DNA from 3 places in the Brevibacillus aydinogluensis genome. Region 2 is predicted to be linked to each of the others. Evidence: riboswitches for the same ligand, from Rfam matches in the RefSeq annotation. Region 2 holds a riboswitch; each other region holds the start of a gene.
The links. A riboswitch is a leader RNA that binds a small molecule or an ion and turns the genes downstream of it on or off. The one in region 2 is predicted to bind S-adenosylmethionine.
Positions count from the first base shown of each region.

Region 1: another riboswitch for S-adenosylmethionine. It lies ahead of Q7F15_RS00620 (BMP family lipoprotein); the one in region 2 lies ahead of Q7F15_RS18635 (homocysteine synthase).
Region 3: another riboswitch for S-adenosylmethionine. It lies ahead of metH (methionine synthase); the one in region 2 lies ahead of Q7F15_RS18635 (homocysteine synthase).

Region 1 covers NZ_OY569118.1:128,708-136,155, forward strand. Annotated here, with positions in the region: partial or broken gene Q7F15_RS00605 (3-hydroxybutyrate dehydrogenase) at 1-705, shown strand, start outside; gene Q7F15_RS00610 (DUF3298 and DUF4163 domain-containing protein) at 829-1,449, opposite strand; gene Q7F15_RS00615 (methyl-accepting chemotaxis protein) at 1,681-3,162, shown strand; SAM riboswitch class I at 3,250-3,360, shown strand; gene Q7F15_RS00620 (BMP family lipoprotein) at 3,574-4,596, shown strand; gene Q7F15_RS00625 (ABC transporter ATP-binding protein) at 4,674-6,203, shown strand; gene Q7F15_RS00630 (ABC transporter permease) at 6,178-7,248, shown strand; gene Q7F15_RS00635 (ABC transporter permease) at 7,235-7,448, shown strand, end outside.
Region 2 covers NZ_OY569118.1:3,756,180-3,763,627, reverse strand. Annotated here, with positions in the region: gene Q7F15_RS18645 (AAA family ATPase) at 1-534, opposite strand, end outside; gene Q7F15_RS18640 (DUF5412 domain-containing protein) at 748-1,089, shown strand; gene Q7F15_RS18635 (homocysteine synthase) at 1,277-2,578, opposite strand; SAM riboswitch class I at 2,677-2,786, opposite strand; gene Q7F15_RS18630 (acyltransferase family protein) at 2,963-4,159, opposite strand; gene Q7F15_RS18625 (hypothetical protein) at 4,379-4,822, shown strand; gene Q7F15_RS18620 (rhodanese-like domain-containing protein) at 5,247-5,561, shown strand; gene Q7F15_RS18615 (SCO family protein) at 5,635-6,249, shown strand; gene Q7F15_RS18610 (DUF3889 domain-containing protein) at 6,398-6,721, opposite strand; gene rnjA (ribonuclease J1) at 7,009-7,448, shown strand, end outside.
Region 3 covers NZ_OY569118.1:2,490,026-2,497,473, forward strand. Annotated here, with positions in the region: gene metH (methionine synthase) at 1-2,568, opposite strand, end outside; SAM riboswitch class I at 2,684-2,782, opposite strand; gene Q7F15_RS12280 (YjcZ family sporulation protein) at 2,985-3,092, shown strand; gene Q7F15_RS12285 (hypothetical protein) at 3,266-3,745, shown strand; gene argS (arginine--tRNA ligase) at 4,092-5,807, shown strand; gene Q7F15_RS12295 (hypothetical protein) at 5,897-6,280, opposite strand; gene Q7F15_RS12300 (deoxyribonuclease IV) at 6,352-7,185, opposite strand.

The DNA of each region.
Region 1 (7,448 bases), 480 kb from region 2:
TGCCCGGGAAGGAGCCAAGGTGCTGCTGCTGGACCTCAACCGGGAGGCCGTGGAAAAAGCGGCCGAGCAGCTCAGGGGCGAAGGGGGGAAGCCCTGGGAGCAGGCTGTGACGTGACGGATGAAGGCCAGCTCAAGGCGAGCATTGAGAAGAGCGTGGAGACGTTTGGCCGGCTGGACATCCTGGTCAACAATGCGGGGATGCAGTTTGTGTCGCCGATCGAGGATTTCCCGACCGACACATTTGAGAAGCTGCTCTCCATCATGCTCACGGCGCCGTTTATCGCCATCAAGCACGCCTTTCCCGTCATGAAGCGTCAGGGACATGGGCGGATCATCAACATGGCCTCGATCAACGGACTGATCGGGTTTGCCGGGAAAGCGGCCTACAACAGCGCCAAGCACGGGGTGATCGGCCTGACCAAAGTGGCCGCTCTTGAGGGAGCCGCCCACGGCATCACTGTGAACGCGCTGTGTCCGGGGTACGTGGACACGCCGCTTGTGCAAAATCAGTTGGCCGATCTGGCAAAGACCCGCAACGTCCCGCTGGAACGCGTGATGGAAGAAGTCATATACCCGCTCGTCCCGCAGCGGCGGCTGCTGTCTGTGCAGGAAATTGCCGAATATGCCGTCTTTCTGGCAAGTGACAAGGCCAGGGGTGTGACGGGGCAGGCCGTGGTAATTGACGGCGGGTATACGGCACAGTAAGACCGCTCGCCTTCCCGTCTGCTGCCGCCGTCTCCACACCCGGGCCCCGGGTGCCAGGCAATCATTCAGGCTGTCGACATCGTCGGCAGCCTGGTTGTTTTCCCGGAGAAAAAGCCACGCACGCTACGAGTTGGTCGCCATGATGCTGAGCGGCCCCGTTTCGCTGATAATCGGCTCCAGGTCGAACACCGAGATGGGAAACATGGGGAAGCCCACGTAATACGGCGTGATCTCGTACAGTTGAAAATAGATGACGAGCGCCTTGTCGGCCACGTAGAAATCCTGGTCGGGTCTGATCGCCTTGAACGGCTCCAGGGTGGGAATATGCCGATTGGCGATCTGTGTTTTGATGTTGTCTGACAGCACCTTGACATAGTCGCTGCCCGGTTTGAACAGGTCCCGCAGGGAAAAGACTTGCCCGGTCTGCACATCTGCTGTGAGCGACATCATATAGGTCATGCCGTGGGCCATCGGAGGCGTGTAGGCGTAGTTGTTCAGGGTGACGCTGAAGATGCCTCGCTGATTGTTTTTGATTTCGTAGCTTCCCTGCATTTCCGTCGTTCCCGGCACCTGGCTTTCATGCTGCTGGTTGATCAAATCCTGCACGTACCGCGACAAGGTTTGGTTGATGTTCTGTTCGGCCTGTCGATTGGCCAAACCGGCCACCTGCGGGTAATAAATGGTTACGTTCGGGCGGCTGATCGTGCGGGTCAGCACGGTGGTCGGCAGTTGATTCATTTCCATGGCGTTCCCGTTCCCTTCTTGAGAAATGTGATCCTGCTTTAGCCTATTCGTCAGAGGGGCCAAATGGTCATGGCAAACCGCGTTTCTGATTCGGCGGAACTACGGGCGCGTTAGAACTTTTTTCACATGTTCTCCATGATCCCAATAGAACTTGGAAGATTTTTCAGGATATAATGACAAAAGAATGTTGTATTCACCATAGCAGTAAAGGAGGAAATTATGCTTCAGACCATGTTTCAGTTGGTCCGCAACACCTTGACCAACAAAGAGGGCTTCATGATTTTTATTCTCTGGAATCATCTGTGGCTGGCCGGAATCATCGCGTATCAGGAAGACGTGAACTTCTGGAAGCTGACATCACTGGGCCTGCTGATGACACTGATTGTTTCACCGTACTACTTCATCCGCAAAGGCAGTTACGTGATTCGCTACCTGGTCGCGATCGGCTTTATGTATTACTCCATCGCATTCGACCACTTTACGTCTTATCCGGAGACGGCGTTTATTTCCTTTATCGTGCTCGGCTTCCTCGCGGCCTATCTGGACTGGAAGCTGGTCGTCTTCGCCGGGATTGTCCAGATCGCGGCAACATTTGTCGGGTTTTACACCGGTTTCTACGACATGTTCGATGAAGGTCGGACAGAAGTGAATCTGATCCTGCACCTCGTGTCTGTCGCATTGATGATCGTCGGCTTGACCTACCTGTGTCTGGCCGGACAAGCCTCGCTGAACAAAGCGGAGACGGCGAGGCGGGAAGCAGAGGAAAAAGAACAGCGGCTGGCGGAGCTTTTGGGCCACATCCGCATGGTGACGGAACAGTTGGACCGCACGTCGGAGCACGTGCATGAGCACGCGGAGACGACCAAGCGGAACACGGACGAGATGATGGTTGCGTTCCGCGAAGTGGCCACGGGGATGGAGGCGCAGGCCAACTCCACGGTGAAGATCGAGGAGGAAGTCCAGTCGATCGACCACGAGATCGTGGCGGTCAACGAACAGGCCAACGCGATGAAGGCGGAGGCCGATCAGAACAACCGCCGCCTCACCGAGAGCATCGGCATGATGAACGAGCTGTCGCATCAGATGGAGCAGATCGTGCAGGCGGTCAATGTGGCCTCGTCCACCATCCGCGAGCTGAATCGGCAGGCCAACCGGGTGGAGGAGATCGTGCAGACGATCAACCAGATTGCGACCCAGACCAACCTGCTGGCGCTCAACGCGGCGATCGAATCGGCCCGGGCCGGGGAACACGGACGCGGCTTTGCCGTGGTGGCCGACGAGGTGCGAAAACTGGCCGAACAAAGCGCTACCGCTACCCAGGAGATTGCCGAAATCCTGCAGTCGCTGCACAAGGAGAGCGAAAACGCCGTGCGCCACATGAGCAACGGGGAATCGTCGGTGGCCAAGGGACAGGAGCTGGCCGTCCAGACTGTCACCTCGATCGAGACGGTTCGGGCCGGAATGGAATCGTTCCTGCAGGCCGTCGAGCACGTGCGCTCCAGCATGGACAGGGTAAAGCTGCGCTCCGGTGAAGTGGCCGCCGAGATGTCGACGATTACGGCTGTGACGGAACAATCGGTGGCCAATCTGGAAGAGCTGTTTGCCACGGCGGAAAATCAGCATCAAAAGGTGCGGGAAATCACGGAAGAACTGGGCGAACTGAACGCGCTGTCGCGCAGATTGCAGCAGTCGTTTCGAGACCAACAAACATAATGTTTTGAAATGACAAAAAAATCATTTGCAATGTAAGAACCTTTTGCTAGAATTAGAGACATTACAACTGGATAGCGGATTCACCTTACCTTATCAAGAGAGGCGGAGGGACTGGCCCGATGAAGCCCGGCAACCACTGTACCCCGGTACAGAAAGGTGCCAATTCCTGCAAAACCCTCGGGTTTTGACAGATGAGGAAGAGGTTGGCGCAACTTGGCAAACTCTTCCTCTAGGAAGAGTTTTTTTCATACCATCATCAGGTGCGCCTTCCTGGGAAAAGGGGGAATATATCGAACGTTTATGGTGTATGTTTACTAAAATATTCGTGTTTTGCCTTGAAACTTTCGAAAAAAACCCGTAAATTACCGGTATGGGAGTAAAAAACTTTTTTACTAGATAGGAGAGAACAGCATGAAAAAGTACCTGTTGGCATTGACGACGTTTGCCGTACTGTTGGCCGGATGTGCGGCGGGAGGCGGTGCACCGGAGGGACAAGCCGGCGGCCATGAAGGCGCCGAGAAGAAGCGGGTCGCGCTGATCTTGCCGGAGAAGATCGGGGTCAACCCGTTTTTCCAGCAGATGGACGAGGGTGCCAAGAAAGCGGCGCAGGAATTTGGTGTCGACGTCAAAACCATCGAGTCGACCGACCATTTCGCCATCGAGGAGAACATCCGCGCGGCCGTGTCCGAGCAATACGATTTGATCATTACGTCGTCGTTTGAATCGGAGGATGCGCTGAAAAAAGTGGCGGCGGAAAACCCGGACCGCGTGTTTGCCATCATCGATACTGTCGTGGACTTGCCCAATGTCAGCAGCGTGGTATTTCGCGAACATGAAGCCTCCTATCTGATGGGAGCAGCTGCCGGCCTGGCGACCAAGACCAACAAGGTGGGGATCGTCGCGGCGATGGACATTCCGCTTTTGAAAAAGTGGACGGTCGGCTTCCAGGAGGGACTGAAGGCGACCAATCCGAACGCAGAGGTCTTCGTCAACTACGTCGGCAGCTTTAATGACCCGGCGAAAGCCAAGGAGCTGGCCCTGCTGCAGGCAAACAAGGGAGCAGACTTTGTCTACGGAGCTGCTGCTGTCGGCGACCTTGGCGTGTTTGAAGCAGCCAAGGAAAAGGGCTTCTACACCTCCGGCCAGGACGTCGACCGCACCGGCATCGATCCGGAACACATCGTCCTGTCCCAGTTGAAAGGGACCGACACGGCCGCCTATGAAACGGTAAAGGCGTTTGTAAACGGCAGCTTGAAACCGGGCGTGCAGACGTACGGCCTGAAGGAAGACGGCGTCGGCGTCACCTACGTCACGCGCGAAAGCGAGACGCCCCTGCATCCGTTCATCGGTGAGGAGGTCATCAACAAGGTGAAAGCGATCAGGGATGAGATCGTGGCGGGTACGCGCAAGGTGCCCGATCCGCTGCAGCAGTAAACGAGACGGCGACCGACTACTGCGGTAGTCGGTTTCCTGTTGAATGGGACCAACAGGAAAAAGGAGGGAAGAGCGGGATGACGTACCGTCTGGAAATGCGCAACATGACGAAAAGATACGGCGATTTTACGGCCAACGACAACGTATCGTTCACGCTGGGGGCTGGCGAGGTCCACGCCATCGTCGGGGAGAACGGCGCCGGCAAAACCACGTTGATGCGGATGCTGTACGGCATGGAACAGCCGACGTCCGGGGAGATCGTGCTAAACGGCCGCCCGGTGGTCTTTCGCGGCCCCGACGACGCGATCCGACACGGCATCGGGATGGTGCACCAGCACTTCATGCTGTTTCCCGATTTCAGCGTAATGGAGAACATCGTCATCGGCTATGAACCGCAGCGTGCCGGCCTGTTCCGGCGCAAGGATGCGGTGGAGGCGGTGCGGGCCCTCAGTGAGCGCTACCGCATCCCGATTGACGTGACCGCCCGTGTATCGCAATGCTCGGTCGGGGAGCAGCAGCGCGTGGAAATTCTCAAGGTGCTGTACCAGGGAGCGGACATCATCGTACTGGACGAGCCGACCGCTGTCCTGACACCGCTGGAGGTAAAGGAACTGCTGCAGACGATTCGCCACCTGGCGGAGAGCGGCAAGAGCGTCATCCTGATCACGCACAAGCTCAAGGAAGTGATGGAGGTGGCCGACCGAATCACCGTGCTGCGCGGCGGCCGGGTGACCGGGACCGTTTCCCGGCAGGAGACCAGCGTGGACGAACTGGCCCGGCTGATGGTGGGCCGTGACCTGCAGCCGTTGAGTGAGCGGGTGAGCCTGGACGGCAGGCCCCTCCTGCAGGTGGAAAACCTGACCGTTTCCGACCGGCAGACGATCGTGGACAGCGTTACATTTACCGTGCACCACGGGGAAATCGTCGGAATCGCCGGGGTCTCGGGCAACGGCCAGTCGGAGCTGCTGCAAGCCATCACCGGACTGCGGCCGGTCACGGCGGGCAGGGTGCTGCTGGGCGGAAAGGACGTCACCAACCGTCCTGTGGCAGCCATACGTGAAGCGGGAGTGGCCCATGTCCCGGAAGACCGCTACCTGTGGGGAACGGCCAAGCAGGAGAGCGTGGAGGAAAACGCCTTGATGGGCTACCAGCGCAAACCGGCGTTCAGCCGTCGCGGCGTCATTTTGCGGGACGCGTTTCGCCGCGTGGTGGAGCAGTGGGTGGAGCGTTTTGCCATTAAGACCGGTTCCCGGCACCTGCAGGAGCAGGCGGGCAACCTGTCCGGCGGCAATCTGCAAAAACTGATCGTCGCCCGCGAGCTGGGGCAACAGACGCCGCTGTTGGTCGCTGCCGAGCCGACGCGCGGCGTGGACATCGGGGCTATGGAACACATCCACCAGGCGCTGATCGAAAAGCGAAACAGCGGCGATGGAATCCTGCTCGTCTCGTCGGAGCTGTCGGAGATTCTGGCGCTGTCTGACAGAATTCTGGTCATGTACAAGGGACGAATCGTCGGCGAACTGAAGCGGTCGGAGGCGACGGAAGAGAAAATCAGCGTGTTGATGGCAGGAGGAAGCATCCATGGAAGCGGTCAAAAAGCTGTGTAAACCGCTGGTCCAGCCGCTGTTGGCGGTGGTGATCGGCTTGTTGACGGGAGCAGTCGTCATCAGCGCGGTAGGCGAATCGATCCTGGATACCTACCAGCAGATGTGGAAAGGAGCGTTTGGGAGCTACTACTCCTTTGCCTCCACATTGGCCCGGTCCACCCCGATAATGCTGATCGGGCTGGGGCTGTCGCTGGCGTTTCGCGCCGGGGTGTTTAATCTGGGCGCCGAGGGGCAGATGGTGCTGGGGGCGATCTGCGCGACGCTGGTCGGACTGTACCTGCCCGGTCCCGGACTGGTGAAAATGCTGGCCGCGCTGGCGGCCGGTGTGACCGCAGGCGGTCTCTGGTCGCTTTTGGCCGGGTACATGGAGGCGAAGTTTCGCGTCCAACTGCTCATCACCACTCTGCTGCTCAACTACATCGCCGTCCTGTTTGCCGGGTATTTGGTGAGTGAACCGTTTCAGGACAAGACAGGCTCGGCAGCGCTGGCTCAGACGTCCATGCTGGAAAAGAGCGTCTGGCTGCCCAAGCTGTTTGCCGGCATGAGCGTACACGCCGGCTTTCTGATGGCGTTGGCTGCTGCTCTGGCGTTGTTCTGGATCGTCCGGTTCACCCCGTTTGGCTACGAGGTGAAGATGCTCGGACACAATCCGTTGTTTGCCCAATACGGCGGGATTGACAAGGATCGGGTGATGCTTGTGGCGATGTTTGCCAGCGGAGGATTGGCCGGGCTGGCCGGCACCGTGGAAGTGCTGGGGGCGCATTACCGGTACGTCGACGGCGCGTTGACCGTCCCCGGGTATGCCTGGACGGGCCTGATGGCCACGCTGCTGGCCAATTGCCACCCGATCGGCGTCGTGTTTACCTCGATACTGCTGGCCGCCCTGCAGACGGGTGCGATGGGCGTGGAGCGCAACACCGAGGTACCGCTGGAGTTGGCCAGCGTCATCCAGGCCGTGCTGATTCTGTTTATCTCCGCCAAAATCAGTCATGACTGGTGGAAAAACCGCAAGAGCAAGAGGAGGGAGTCGCATGGAGTTGTTTGATGGAGCACTTGTCAGTTCCACCATCCGGATGGTGACTCCGATCCTCCTGGCGGCACTGGGCGGCGCGCTGTGCGCCCGGGTGGGCATCTTCAACGTCGGGCTGGAGGGGCTGGTGCTGGTCGGAGCGTTTTCCGCCATCGTCGGCAATCACTTTACCGGCAGCCTGCCGCTGGCTGTGCTGTTTGCCGCCGCCGTCACCG
Region 2 (7,448 bases):
GGCGTCTTCCCTGCTGCCGTAGCCAAGCGACAGGCGGAACAAGAAGCGGTCCAGCTGCGCTTCCGGAAGCGGATAGGTTCCCTCTGATTCGATCGGGTTTTGCGTGGCGATCACCAACAGCGTCGGCGGCAGGGGGAGTGTCACCCCTTCGATGGTTACCTGCCGTTCTTCCATGCATTCCAACAGGCCGGATTGCGTTCGCGGCGTGGCCCGGTTGATCTCGTCAGCCAGAAGCACGTCGGCGAATACCGGTCCCCGACGCAGCTCGAACTCGCCGGTCCGCTGGTTGAACACGTGCAGCCCGACCACGTCTGAAGGCAGCAGGTCAGCGGTAAACTGCACCCGGTTGTAGGTACCGCCGATCGCCTGGGCGAGCGTTTTGGCCAACACGGTCTTGCCCATGCCGGGCAGGTCCTCCAGGAGCACGTGGCCGCGGGCCAATAGAGCCGTCACAAGCAGCCGGATTTGCGGCGCCTTGCCGACAATGACGCGGTTGATGCTTTCCAGCAATGTGTCCAAAGGACGATGGATCATGCGGACGTCTCCTTTATCGGAAAATAGGGCACCGGTAGTTCCAGTATGGAAGGTATTATACAGCGCGACACCTTATTTTGCCAAATCTTCATAAAATTTTTGGGGTTTGATAAAATCGCAGGGAAACGAGCGAGCCGAAAATCCCGACAAAACGTAATTCAATAAATAATAGGTAAAGGGGCTGGTGCTTTGCGGATAAAGAAAGTGCTTTTCGTGGCTTTGGTCGTCTTGATTTTGATTGCTGCTCTTGTTGGCATCGTCGTGTACCATTTCTTTTTCTCGATGTCCAATCTTCCAGAAGGGACATTCATCAAGGAATCGGCTTCGCCTTCAAATGAATACGTCATCAAACTATACCTTGTTGACGGCGGCGCTACTGTTTCTACAGCGATCAGGGGTGAACTGGTAACAAGTACAGGGGAAAAACGCAATATCTATTGGGAGTATCGCGTTGATACAGCATCTATTGAATGGAAGGACGATCACACTGTTGTTATTAACGGTCATTCGTTAAATCTTTTAAACAATGACGTGTATGACTGGCGAAGGCAATAGAGAGAAGGAGAATCCCGATATCACCATGATGTAATCTTGCGCCCGAATGTGGAAAATCCGGCGTCCTGCAATAGAAAAACAGCGAAGGGGAACTCCCTTCGCTGTTTGATGCAAACGAACGCGGACGCTCGCCATCCTTGGACGCTTTGCGCGCGACGGGCGCCCGTGCGTTGACCTGTCTCGTACCTTAGCCAACCTGCTGGGGTACCGCCTGCTTCAGCGCCTGCTCCAGATCGGCGATGATGTCGTCGATCGCCTCCGTCCCGATGGAAAGGCGAATTAGGCCCGGGGTGACGCCGGCAGCGAGCTGTTCCGCTTCCGTCAACTGCTGGTGGGTGGTGCTGGCCGGATGGATGATGAGCGACTTGGAATCGCCGACGTTGGCCAGATGGGAGAACAGCTTGACCGACTCGATCAGCTTTTTCCCTTCGGCGACGCCGCCGCGCACGCCAAACGTGAGGATGGCTCCGGCACCTTTTGGCAGGTACTTTTGCGCCAGGCGGTAGTGCGGATCGCTCTCCAATCCCGGATAGCTGACCCACTCCACGGCGGGATGTGCCTGCAGATAACGGGCGACGGCCAGAGCGTTTTCACTGTGCCGCTCCATGCGCAGATGCAGCGTTTCCAGCCCCTGCAGGAACAAAAAGGCGTTGAACGGCGCGACAGCTGCCCCGATATCCCGCTGCAGTTGAACCCGGGCCTTGACGATGTACGCCAGCGGGCCGAACGCTTCCGTGTAGACGATGCCGTGGTAGCTCGGGTCGGGCGTGGTCAGGCCGGGAAACTTGCCGCTGCTCCAGTCGAACTTGCCGGAGTCAACGATGATGCCGCCGATGGCCGTGCCGTGTCCGCCAATGAACTTGGTGGTGGAGTGCACGACGATATCGGCCCCGTGGTCAAACGGACGGCAGAGGATCGGGGTGGCAAAGGTGTTGTCTACGATCAGCGGAATTCCGTATTCGTGAGCGACCGCGGCAATCGCCTCGATGTCGGCTACGTCTATGCGCGGGTTGCCGATCGTTTCGACGAACAGCGCTTTTGTCTTTTCGTTGATTTTGGATCGGAAATTGTCCGGATTGGACTGGTCCACGAAGTGAACGGTGACGCCGAACCGCGGCAGCGTGTGGTAGAACAGGTTGTAGGTGCCGCCGTACAGGCTGGTGGAGGCGACGATTTCGTCTCCGGCCTGGGCGATGTTGAGGATGGCAAAGGTAATCGCCGCCTGCCCGGAGGAAGTGGCCAGCGCCCCGACACCGCCTTCCAGCAGGGCGACCCGCTGTTCAAACACGTCCTGGGTCGGGTTCATGATACGCGTGTAGATGTTGCCCGCCTCTTTCAACCCGAACAGGTTGGCGGCGTGCTCCGTATCGCGAAACACGTACGAAGTCGTCTGATAAATCGGCACCGCGCGCGAGCCCGTCACCGGGTCAGGCGACTGTCCACCGTGCAGCGCAATGGTTTCCGGCTTCCACTGACGTTGATCCGACATGGTCATCTCTCCTTTTTCCTGCATGAAAATGAATGGATAAAAAGCGAAGCCTTCTTCCGGAGAGAAAGAAGGCTTCGGTCATTCCGAATCAAGCGGCCGTTTCATCTCTCAGAATCCGGGATTCTGCAGGAATTGGCACCATGCAAGCAGGATGCTTGCCGGTTGCCGGGCTTCATTGGGCCTGTCCCTCCGCCGCTCTTGATGAAATCGAAAGATTTTGCAAATTGTGCTTACTTGGTATTATAGGGGGGCCGCCGGGTTTGGTCAATAAGAATTTCCGGGTAAGTCAAGGGGATTTGTTGTGATTGCTTTTTGTCCTGAATCACGGCGGCTGTAATGAAAAACGCCCGAATGCTTTCTTTCGGGCGTTTGCAGACCACATACCTATAAGAGGGAATTATCCTGAACATATGCTTTTTTTACACGGGGCGGCTTTACTTGCTTCCGGAAAAGAGTTAGATAAAACTTTTTCGCCCAGAATATCGACGTTGTGTCTATATATCTGTACATAAGATATGAACCAACCATCATAAGCGGGAAGGACAGGAGAAAGCTGATACATACACTGACATTATAGGAGAAACTGCCGTTCAACAGAGAAAAAATATAACCAGACACAGAACATAAGATCGTAAAATGCAACAGGTACAGCGAAAATGAGATGTTTCCCAAAAACACGCAGATGGGGGAGGATAAGATCTTTTGAATACCAGTAGAAGCCAAGATTGCGATCATGAGGAAAAAAGCACCCCAAACATGGTTAAACTTCATCGGATCATATCCCATAAAAGAGACGTCGAGTAATGCGTATATGGTATTGGATGTATCGATGTAAGGATAAGATCCCATATACAACCCCAAAATCCCTGTTAGTAAAGGTATATAAGGTTTTTGAAACACGTGCAGCGTACGCTGGTGATTGTGATATACATCGCAGAGAAGCAGGCCTAACACAAATGCAAGATAGTAGGAATGACGCAACATGTAGATCAGCAAGAGATAGGCTACGTAGCGGTAAGGAGTATCTCTGCACACAATCAACATTGCAAAAATGAGATACGACCCGATCAGTTCGTAATTCATGGTCCATAAAACAGGATTATAGTCAGCGTTGCCGAGAAAGAACGTGTCGAAAAATGCAGTGCGAACCATGGTGACAAAATCATGGCTAAGCGCATGGTAATGTGTTGTCATATCTGTATACGTGATGGGCGAGACTGTTTCAAGAGAAAATCCGTTTAGAAGAAGGATGATGTATACCAATAAAATAGAGAAAAACACAGGCAGTACAAGCCGAAAGTATCGTTTCACCGTGCTTTCTATGACGACATCTACCCTTCTCGTTTCCCAATATTTATAGCTTAATACGAATCCACTTAATACAAAAAAAATACAAACGGAAAAGTTTCCGTTATAGAAGAGATTGAATGGTGTTTTGCTTAACCATGCTTCAAACTGGTTATGCATCATTTCAGGACGCAAGGTGAAAAGAGAAGGGTAAAATACCTGCACAAAATGAGAGATGACCACGACCACTGCAGCTGTCCCACGTAATCCATCGAGAAACGAGATTTTTTTCATATAATCCTCCGTATCATAAACACTCGCTGGATGAAAGCTGAAAGTATTTGCAAAAACTAACAATTCTCTACTTGAATGAAAAATCCTCCTAAATCTTCAATAGAATACCACCAAAACTTTCTGTTATTGACAATATATTGAACCGCATTCAAAAAATGTAAAAGATAGGGTACAATGTACCTGGATTAAATTCCAAATAATGTATGAGGAGTTGGGAGAATGAAGAAAATGCTTTTTACCGTTGCGTCCCTAGGCCTTGCACTTTCATCCCTTGTTAATCCTGTTGTTGCATCAGAAAGTCTTAGCCAGAAAACAAATAAAATTCAAGAGTCTATAGGTATTCAAGAAATTGCGAAAGATTGGAGCCGATTCTTCGTTTCGCAATATGGTACTTATGTGATTAACGAAACATTCACACTAAAATCTGGAAGTGCAAATGCAGGTGTGTGGGCTACGAATAGTAGTTGTGATGTTTCGGTTTATCTTGATCAGCTAGATTCATATGGAAACGTAAGGAAAAGTATTAATCTGGGACGGGTTTCTGTTGGGAAAGGCCAAACTGGCTATACAAGTCCCAATGTTGCTGTAGACACAGGAACCTATAGAATTAGGGTCTATGGATACATCCCATCTGATGGAAAAGTTGCTATTTACAATCATTGATCATTGATGAACTGGAGACCTTCGGTATACGAAGGTCTCCAATTATTAATTTAATAATTAAGAGTAGTTAACACCCTTGCCGCTGCGCTAGATTTTTCAATAAGAATTTGCAATAGCATGTAAGGCAAACTAACTGGGCTGAAGCTTTTTTGTCGACTTTATTAAATGCACAGGACGTCTCCTTCAACTCTGTAGCTGTCTCCTGTCTTAAAGTAATTTAAATCTCTCTGAATTTCGTTATCGTTGGGTTATCCGGTTCATCATGAAATGCATCTGTTCTGTTACTGTTGCCTGTCACTGTTCTTACGACTCAGAGGGGGGACTTAACTTCACAGGAATGTCATGTACGAACACAGCCGCCGGTATGGTATGATGGGTGACGGTATGGAATCCATATTTATGAAGATACAGGAGGCTTGTACATATGGCGGAACAAGGGGTAAAGGAAATCACGCCGCGGGAGCTGTTGGAGAAGCTGGCTGCGGGAGAGAAGGTGCAGGTTATCGATGTGCGCGAGTTGGAGGAGTGGAATGCGGGCCACATCAAGCAAGCCAAACTGATTCCGCTTGGCTTTTTGCCGCATCGCGTCGATGAGCTGGACAAGGAGACACCGGTCGTGCTGGTCTGCCGCAGCGGCGCCCGCAGTCACATGGCCACCCAGTATTTGCAGGAATTGGGCTTCGATGCGGCCAACATGGTGGGCGGCATGCTCGCTTGGCCGGGGGAAACGGAAGCGTAACGTATCGGTGCAGAGATAAACGCGCGTGATCGCCGTTTGGCAACAGCGCGATCAGGAAGAGGAGGCACGTGATATGAGCGAAGGCAAAGTGTCGTTCTGGCAGCGCTACTGGTTTGCCGTGCTGGCCGCCGTGCTGGGAATGCTCGTCGTCGGTGTATTCGGCTACCAGTACTGGCAAAAAAGTCAGATCCCCGTCATGAAGCAGATAAACGACTTTGCGCTGGATAACATCGACGGGTCCACATTTACCCTGTCCGGAACCAACGGCAAGGTTCGGCTGGTGGAGTTCATCTTTACCCACTGTCCGGATATCTGCCCGGCCACGACGTTTAACATGGCCAAGATGCAGGAACAGCTGAAGGCCAAAGGGCTGTTCAAAGACAAGGTGGCGTTTGTGACGATCACCTTTGACCCGGAGCGGGATACGCCGGACGTGCTCAAGGAGTACGCCGACAAGTTTGGTGCCGATCTGAGCGGCTGGTACTTCCTGCGCGGCGATCAAGCCACCGTGGAAAAAGTGACCAAGGACTTTGGCATCGCCGTGCTGAAACAGCCAGACGGTTCGTTTGCGCACACCGCCGTCATGTTCCTCGTCGACAAGGACGGCAACATGCGCCGCGTGTACGGGATGGCGTCCAAAATGGATATGGACAGCATGTTGAAAGACATTGAGCTGTTGGCTGATTAGTCAGCCATTCGGGAGTGCTTCTGCCGGAAATCAATATTCGACAAAACCCGCCCAAGCCGGACCTGACGTGTTCAGTCCCGGGGCGGGTTCAACTGTTTCATGGACGGTTCCATTCAAACATCACGGGTCTCTTCGTCACATTGGCTGTTCAGCCGGTCTCTTCCAAACGGATGGCGATGACCTTCTCCGTCTGCTTGTCAAACTCGATCCGCACGATAACGGCCCACATGCGTCTGCCCTCCCGGAGCAGCAGCTTGAACGTCTCTTCCCACGTAGCAGGCGTTTTGCTCGTCCGCCCGACATGCAGGTAGTCGACAATTTCCGCTTGCGGGTACGTTTTCATCGTGTGTTCGATCGCGAGCCGCCCCCATTTGGCGTAGGGAGGCTGCGCAGAGGCCGGCAGGGCGTGGAGGAGCAGCAGCACCGCCGCGTATGCAGCTATCCAGCCCCGTCGGTGCAATCGGTCACGCATCAGGGCGCACCTGCCTCTCCGTAGTAAATGTCCGCAGAAAATATCGCTTGAGCGGTAGTGTGCCCGATTACCGGCATCATACTCGCTGCAGCCAGGACCACCAAAGATAATAGATAGACCCTGCGCCCTTCGGCAGATGGCGGTTCATGAGGGCTCTTTTTTTGCTGCCGGATTCTTTTCATGATCCGGTAGCAGAATGCGGGAAAATGGCAAGACTGGATGAAACGAAGGCGATCCGATGTGATACAATAAAAGGTGGCATGCATTGGTCGGGTTTCCAATAACACATGCACGAAATCTATTGGGAGGAACGAGTATTGAGCGACGTAAAGATTTTCGCGATGGGCGGTCTCGGCGAAATCGGCAAAAACATGTACTGTGTCGAGTACGAAGACGAGATCATCATCATCGACTGCGGGGTCAAATTTCCCGAGAACGAGATGTTCGGCATTGACCTGGTCATCCCGGACATCACCTATCTGATCGAGAATCAGCATAAGATCAAGGCGCTGCTGTTGACGCACGGACACGAGGACCATATCGGTGCCATTCCGTATGTGTTGAAGCAGATCAAGGTGCCGATTTACGGCGGCCGCCTCACCCTGGGCCTGGTCAAGGCCAAGCTGGAAGAACACCGGATGCAGAACGAGGTAAAGCTGATCCCGATTTCGGAGGACACGGAGATTCCGTTCAAAAAGCTGAAAGCCACCTTTTTCCGCACCAACCA
Region 3 (7,448 bases), 1.3 Mb from region 2:
CTTCGTCGTCGACGCTTCCTCTTCCGCTGCCTGCTGAGCCGCACGCAGCTTTTCCCGTTCCACGGGGTCCTGCAGGCGGTTGACCAGGTCGAGCCCATCCATCGCGTCCTTGGCGTACAGCACGATTCCCTTGTACTCCGGCGCGATCCGGTTGGAGGTAAACTTGCGGGTCAGGGCCGCGCCGCCTACCAACAGCGGCACGTCAATCCCGGCTGCCCGCAGGTCCTGGGCGGTAATCACCATCTGCTGCGCCGACTTGACCAGCAGGCCCGACAGGCCGATCGCGTCTGGCTGCTCTTCACGGCAGGCGGCAATCAGCTGCTCCGGCGGCACCTTGATGCCCAGGTTGACCACTTCGTACCCGTTGTTGGCGAGGATGATCTCCACCAGGTTCTTGCCGATGTCATGCACGTCCCCTTTTACCGTCGCCAGCAAAATTTTCCCTTTGGTGGCCGTCTCCGTCTTTTCCATGTAAGGTTCCAGGAACGATACGGAGGCCTTCATCACTTCGGCGCTCTGCAGCACTTCCGCGACGATCAGTTGGTTGTCGTTGAACAGCCGGCCTACCTCTTCCATCCCGGCCATCAGCGGACCGTTGATGATTTCCAGCGGCGTGTATTTCTCCAGCGCCAGCTTCAGGTCGTCCATCAGCCCGTCCTTGGAGCCTTCCACCACGTAACGGGCCAGACGCTCTTCCAGCGTGAGCGACGACGCTTCCACGCGTACTTCCTTTTTCTTCTGCCGGTAAAACTCGGTAAAGGCGGCCAGCGTCTCGTCGTTGGTCTCAAACAGGAGCGCCTCTGCCAATCGCCGCTCCTCTTCCGGAATGGAGGCGTAGCGTTCCAGCTTCTCGGTATTGACGATGGCGTAATCAAGTCCGGCCAGAGTCGTATGGTAAAGGAAGACGGCGTTCAGCACCTCCCGTCCGGCCGCCGGCAGCCCGAACGAGACGTTGCTGATGCCGAGAATCGTCTTGCACTCCGGCATCGCCTCCTTGATCAGGCGGAGGCCTTCCACCGTCTCGCGGGCGGAGCCGATGTACTGCTCGTCGCCGGTGCCCACCGGAAAGACCAGCGGATCGAAAATGATGTCGCGCGGGTTAACCCCGAATCGATTGACCAGCAGATCGTAGGCGCGTTTGGCCACTTCCAGCTTCCGTTCCCGGGTGACTGCCATGCCGGTCTCGTCGATCGTGCCGACGACCACAGCCGCGCCGTACTTGTGAATCAGCGGCGCCACCTGTTCAAACCGCTCCAGCCCGTCTTCCAGGTTGATCGAGTTGAGAATCGCCTTGCCCTGCGAGTACCGCAGTCCAAGTTCCATGACGCGCACGTCGGTGGAGTCGATCATCAGCGGCGCTTTCACTTTTTTGATGACAAACTGCAGGAACTTCTCCATGTCCCCGTACTCATCCCGGTCCGGGTCGGCGAGACAGATGTCAATGATCTGTGCCCCCCGCTTTACCTGGGCGCGGGCGATGTCGGACGCTTCCTCGTACTTCCCGGCCGCGATCAGGTCGCGGAATTTTTTCGACCCGATCACGTTGCTCCTCTCTCCGACAAGCAGCGGCCGATTGTCTGCTTCCGCGTAGACGACCTCGATCCCCGACACGGCGCTGACCGGCTGTCCGGCCGGGACACGGGGCTTGCAGTCCTTCAATGCTTCCGCCAGCGCGCGGATATGCTCCGGCGTCGTGCCGCAGCATCCTCCGGCGACGTTGAGCCAGCCCTGCTCGGCAAACGCCCGCATCTTGGCGGCCAGTCCGTTCGGCGTCTCGTGGTAATGGCCGTTTTCATCCGGCAGGCCGGCGTTGGGATAACAGCTCACCCCGCACTGGGCCAAATTCGCCAGCGTGCGCAGATGGTCACGCATGAACTCCGGCCCGGTGGCGCAGTTCAGACCAATGGTAATCGGCTTCAGATGCTCCAACGAGACGTAAAACGCTTCGATGGTTTGCCCGGCCAGGGTCGTGCCCATCGGCTCAATCGTGCCGGAGATCATCACCGGCACTTCCCTGCCCAGCTCCGCGAACGCCCGGCGAATGCCGATGCCGCCGGCCTTGACGTTTAAGGTGTCCTGCGAGGTCTCCAAAAGCAGCGCATCCACGCCGCCGATCAGCAGCCCTTTCGCCTGCCGGTAGTACGCTTCCACCAGCTCTTCAAAGGTGACGCCTCCCGTCAGAGACAGCGTCTTGGTCGTCGGCCCCATCGAGCCTGCGACGTAACGCGGCCACTCCGGGGTGGAATAGGCATCAGCCGCTTCCCGTGCCAGCCGGGCTGCAGCGATGTTGATCTCCAGATCTTTGTCTGCCACGTCGTACTCGGCCAGGACGATCGAGGTGGCACCAAACGTGTTGGTCTCCACGATGTCCGCACCCGCCTCCAGGTATTTTTCATGAATGGAGCGGATCACGTCAGGACGGGTGAGATTGAGCAGCTCGTTACAGCCTTCGTAGGCCTCACCGCCAAAATCATCAGCAGTCAGGCTGGCCTGTTGCAGCATCGTCCCCATCGCACCGTCCAGAATCAGAATTTTCCGGTAAAGCTGTTCACGAAGACTTATTTTCATGGGGCAAACTCCTTTTCTTCCAAACTCACACGCATTGGTCCGTGTACAATAAAAAATCCTCTTCTGTGTGCAACAAGAAGAGGATTTGTCCGCGAAACATACACGCATGACCATCCTCTTATCTTTCAAAGCACACGCTTTGCTGGAATTGGCACCTGGTAATCCGGTTGCCGAGGCTTCATTGGGCCAGTCCCTCAACCTCTCTGGATAAGAGTCGTCACTGTCTGTTATGCAGTTTTGTCAAACGGTAACGATGTTTGAATGTATCTTAACACCCCCTTTTCCTCGCGTCAATGTAGAATTTGTCTATTTTCTCCAGACTGCCCCCGCCCATTTTTTGCGAGCTGGTCATTCGCCCACAACAACCGGCACATTCGTGTATAGACTAAAGCATACGGAAAGGAGGGGAAACAACAATGAGTACTTCCTACTGCGGTTCCGGCTTTTTCGGTGACACGTTCGCAATTGTGCTCGTTCTGTTTATCCTGTTGGTCATCGTCGGGTGTTCGAACGACTGCAACTAAACGAGTGCGTACATCAACAAGGAGCCTAGCTAAACCTAGGCTCTTTTTTCGCTGGACAACCCTGTCCGCCTGCCGTTCCCTGCGGGACGTTTGCGCCTGATGCTGGTTCGTTGTCAGCCGCTGTCCGTTTTTGCTATGATGAAAAGCGATTCCGTACAAAGGAGCGAACCGCTGTGGATCAATTGGTACCCTGTAACCGACAGGAATTCCTCTCTCGCCTGGAGACGGTGAAAGAGTTGGAGCACACGGATTTTGAGACATATTCAATCGTCAAGAATCAAGCGACGGGGCAGCACTACCTGCGTTATTCGTTTACGCATCTCAACCTGTTTGAAGGAGGCAGGCGGGACGAATACGACCACTTCCTCCCGCTGGAATCGGACGACGTGCTGGGCATTCTGTTTGGCGACCAGCCCTATCGCTTTCCCGATCACTGGCGCTCTCCCTATCTGCGCAGCGGGACGGATGAGCGGCTGATGCCGTTTGATCCCAGTGAAAACCACGATCTTAAGGAAGCGGCCGAAGCAGAACGATCGCTGCTCGCCAAGCTGGCCCAGTACAAGCGGCAGTGGCAGTCGGCCGACGACAAGGAACGGCTGACGCGGGACCTGTTCCACGATTTGGACGATTTGCTGAAAAAACCGGAAGAGTGAGTTGCATCCCGCAGGAGATGCCGCTATAATGCTAGAAGAATATCGTTGTCGCTGAAGAGGAGAGTACTCCGTCAGAAAGCAGAAGCGAGCCGGGGACGGTGGGAGCCCGGTGCAAACTGACGCGGGGAAGCGCACCTCGGAGACGCGTCCTGAAGGTCCGGACAGCCGGATTGCGTAGGGCACGCCGGGTCTGCCCGTTACCGCAGGCAAAGCGGCTTTCGCCTTTTCCCGTGCGGGAGGCGAGAGCAACAAGAGTGGCACCGCGGGAGTACAACCTCTCGTCTCTTCCCTGATGAGACGCAGAGGTTTTTCTATTTTTTAGATTCCAGACCGAAAGGAGAATTCCATGAGCTATAAGCATCAAGCGGCCAGCATCATTGCCGCAGCACTCACCCGCCTCGGCGCGGACCAATTTACCGCCGAAACCGTATACGACATGCTGGAAACGCCACCCAATCCCAGCATGGGGGATATCGCCTTCCCCTGCTTCCAACTGGCCAAGGCGCTTCGCAAAGCGCCGCCGCTGATCGCCTCCGAACTGGCCGGCGAGGTTAGCGGTACGCCGATCCGCGAAGTCAAGGCGGTCGGTCCGTACCTCAACCTGTTCCTCGATCAGCAAAGCGTCGCCCGCGACGTAATCGGCACGATCCTGACGCAGGGCAGCGCATACGGCAGCCGCGACATCGGTAAAGGGCGCAATGTGCCGATTGACCTCTCCTCTCCCAATATCGCCAAGCCGTTCTCCATGGGCCACCTGCGCTCCACCGTAATCGGCAACGCGATCGCCAACATCTTGGAAAAACACGGCTACCGTCCGATCCGCATCAACCACCTGGGCGACTGGGGGACGCAGTTTGGCAAGCTGATCGTCGCCTACAAGCTGTGGGGTGACGAAGAAAAAGTAAAAGCCGAGCCGATCAAGGAGCTGCTCCAGCTCTACGTCCGCTTCCACGAAGAGGCAGAAAAAGACCCGTCGCTGGAAGATCAGGGACGCGAGTGGTTCAAAAAGCTGGAGGACGGAGACGAGGAAGCGCGCCGCCTCTGGCAGTGGTTCCGCGACGAGTCGCTGAAAGAATTCATGAAAATCTACGACCTCATGGGCGTTCGATTTGACTCGTTCCACGGCGAGGCGTTCTACAACGACAAGATGGACCGCGTCGTCGCCATGCTGGAGGAACAAGGGCTGTTGACCGAATCTGAGGGCGCCCTGGTGGTCAATCTGGACGAGTATGACATGCCGCCGTGCCTGATCAAAAAATCGGACGGTGCCACTCTGTACGCCACCCGCGACCTGGCAGCCGCCCTGTATCGGAATGAGACGTACGACTTTGCCAAGGCCCTCTACGTCGTGGGCAACGAGCAGCGCCTCCACTTCCAGCAGCTGTTCAAAGTGCTGGAAAAGATGGGCTTTGAATGGGCCAAGGAAATGTACCACATCCCGTTTGGCATGATGCTCAAGGACGGCAAGAAAATGTCCACCCGCAAAGGAAAAGTGGTCCTGCTGGAAGAAGTGCTGGCTCAGGCCATCGAAGACGTGCTGAACGTGATCCGGGAGAAAAATCCGTCGCTGGAAAACAAGGAAGAGGTGGCTAGACAGGTTGGGGTTGGTGCGGTCATCTTCCACGACCTGAAAAACTACCGCCTGAACGACATCAATTTCTCCTGGGAGGAAATGCTTACGTTTGAAGGCGAGACCGGTCCGTACGTCCAGTACACGCACGCCCGCGCCTGCTCGCTGCTGCGCAAGGGCGAGTACGTGCCGATCAGCGAGGTGACGCTGCCCGAAGGCGCCCTGGACAGCAAGGAAGCCTGGGCGGTCATCACGCTGCTGAACAGCTTCCCGGAAGTGATCGACCGGGCGCGGGAGCAGTTTGACCCGTCGCAGATCGGCAAATACGTCATCGACCTGGCGCAGGCGTTCAACAAGTTCTACGCCAATGTCCGCATCCTGGCGGAAGAAGCAGACGTCAAGACGACCCGTCTGCAATTGGTCGCCGCCGTGGTGACAGTGTTGAAAGAGGGGCTGCGCCTGCTCGGAATCGCCGCGCCGGAAGAGATGTAATCGCCTGTTGACGAAAATACACCCGTCAAAAAAGCCGACGTTCCTGTTGTGACAGGACGTCGGCTTTTCTTTTCAATGGTGAACAGGTGCTACTTTTTCCCAAACCACGTCTTGCCGAGCAGTTCCACCACCTGCTTGGACAGGGAGCGCGGCGGCTCTGTTTCGGCGCCGGACGCGTCGACGAGACGGTACAACAGCGCCTTGTCGTCTGCCGGGTCCGACTTGGTCTCCAGCGTCAGTGCGCCAATCGTCCCCGCTTTCGTCCATTCCTCGATCATGATCTGATACTCGCCGGGAGCCAGTTCGATGTAGTCCCCGTCGGGCAGGTCGATCACGGCATAGCCGTCATGCTCGATTTCCGCATCGTATGTATGTCCGTTTGCCGCCTCATACAAGGCCAGCTCTTCCGGATTGTTCAGGTTTTCCCGGAGCGGAGCAAAATCCTCGATGGTAACCTTGACTCTTCGTTTCACACAGACTCCTCCTCGCTGACAGCGCACTGTACGGTTTACTCTCACACTCTACCATACGACCGGTCAGCCTGTCACGGCCCGGCCAGCTGTCGCACCAGGGCAATTTCCTCCCGGTGGTCCCCGCCGGGCGGACGGGGCGTTTCCAGCACGACCGGAATTCCCCGCAGTTCTGGTGTCCGCAGCAGCGAGACGAACGCTTCCCTGCCGATCGCACCACGCCCGATCGGCGCGTGCCTGTCGCGAAAGGAGACGGCCGGATACACCGAATCGTTGAGGTGAACAGCGGCCAGCGCGTCCAGATACCCGAGATTCCGCATGCGGTCGGCCACCTGCTCCCAGTCGTCTCCCGTCCACAGCCCGCTGGCAAAGGCGTGGCACGTGTCGAAGCAGAAGCCCACCTTTTCCGGATGATTCAGCAGCTGCCGCACCTGGGTCAGTTCTTCCAGCGTTGTCCCCATGCGGCTGCCCTGGCCCGCGTTGTTTTCGATCAGCAGCTTCGCCGCACCGCTCCAGCCGTCCAGAATGTCGTTTACCATCCGGATCATCAAACGGTACCCTTCCAGCACATCCGCCCCCTTGTATTGGCCGAAGTGGACGACCACCCCGATGGAACCGCATGATTCGGCGATTTCCAGGTCGTTTCGCAGTGAATCAGCAATCGCTTCATACAATGCGCCCGGCGCTGCGGCAAGATTGACAGGATAGGACGTGTGGGCGATGGAGACGATCCCCTGCTCTCGGCAAAAGGCGCGGCATGCCTCTGCATCCTTCGGGTCGAACGCTTTGAGCGTCAGACTGCGCGGGTTTTTGGGAAAGTATTGGAACGCGTCGGCTCCCAGCGCCAAAGCCGTCTTTGCTGCGGCCAGATACCCGCCGCGAATGCTGACGTGACACCCGACGTACACGCAACTCCCTCCCTGTGGCATGTGGTATCCAGGATCCTTTTCCGCGATTCACAGGCCGGATTGGAGACACTGCTCCGAAAGCGTCCCGCTGCGATTGGCCAGAACCTCCCGTTCGGAAGCCTGTCCGCAACAGTTTATCCCAATTGCAGGAAAATATTTGGAGGGAAAAATTGGCTAATGGTGAACTGGTATACTTTGATGTCTGATGATCACTGGGAGTAATGTGTTATGGTTGGCAGGAAAGTCCTGAAAATCCTAAAAGA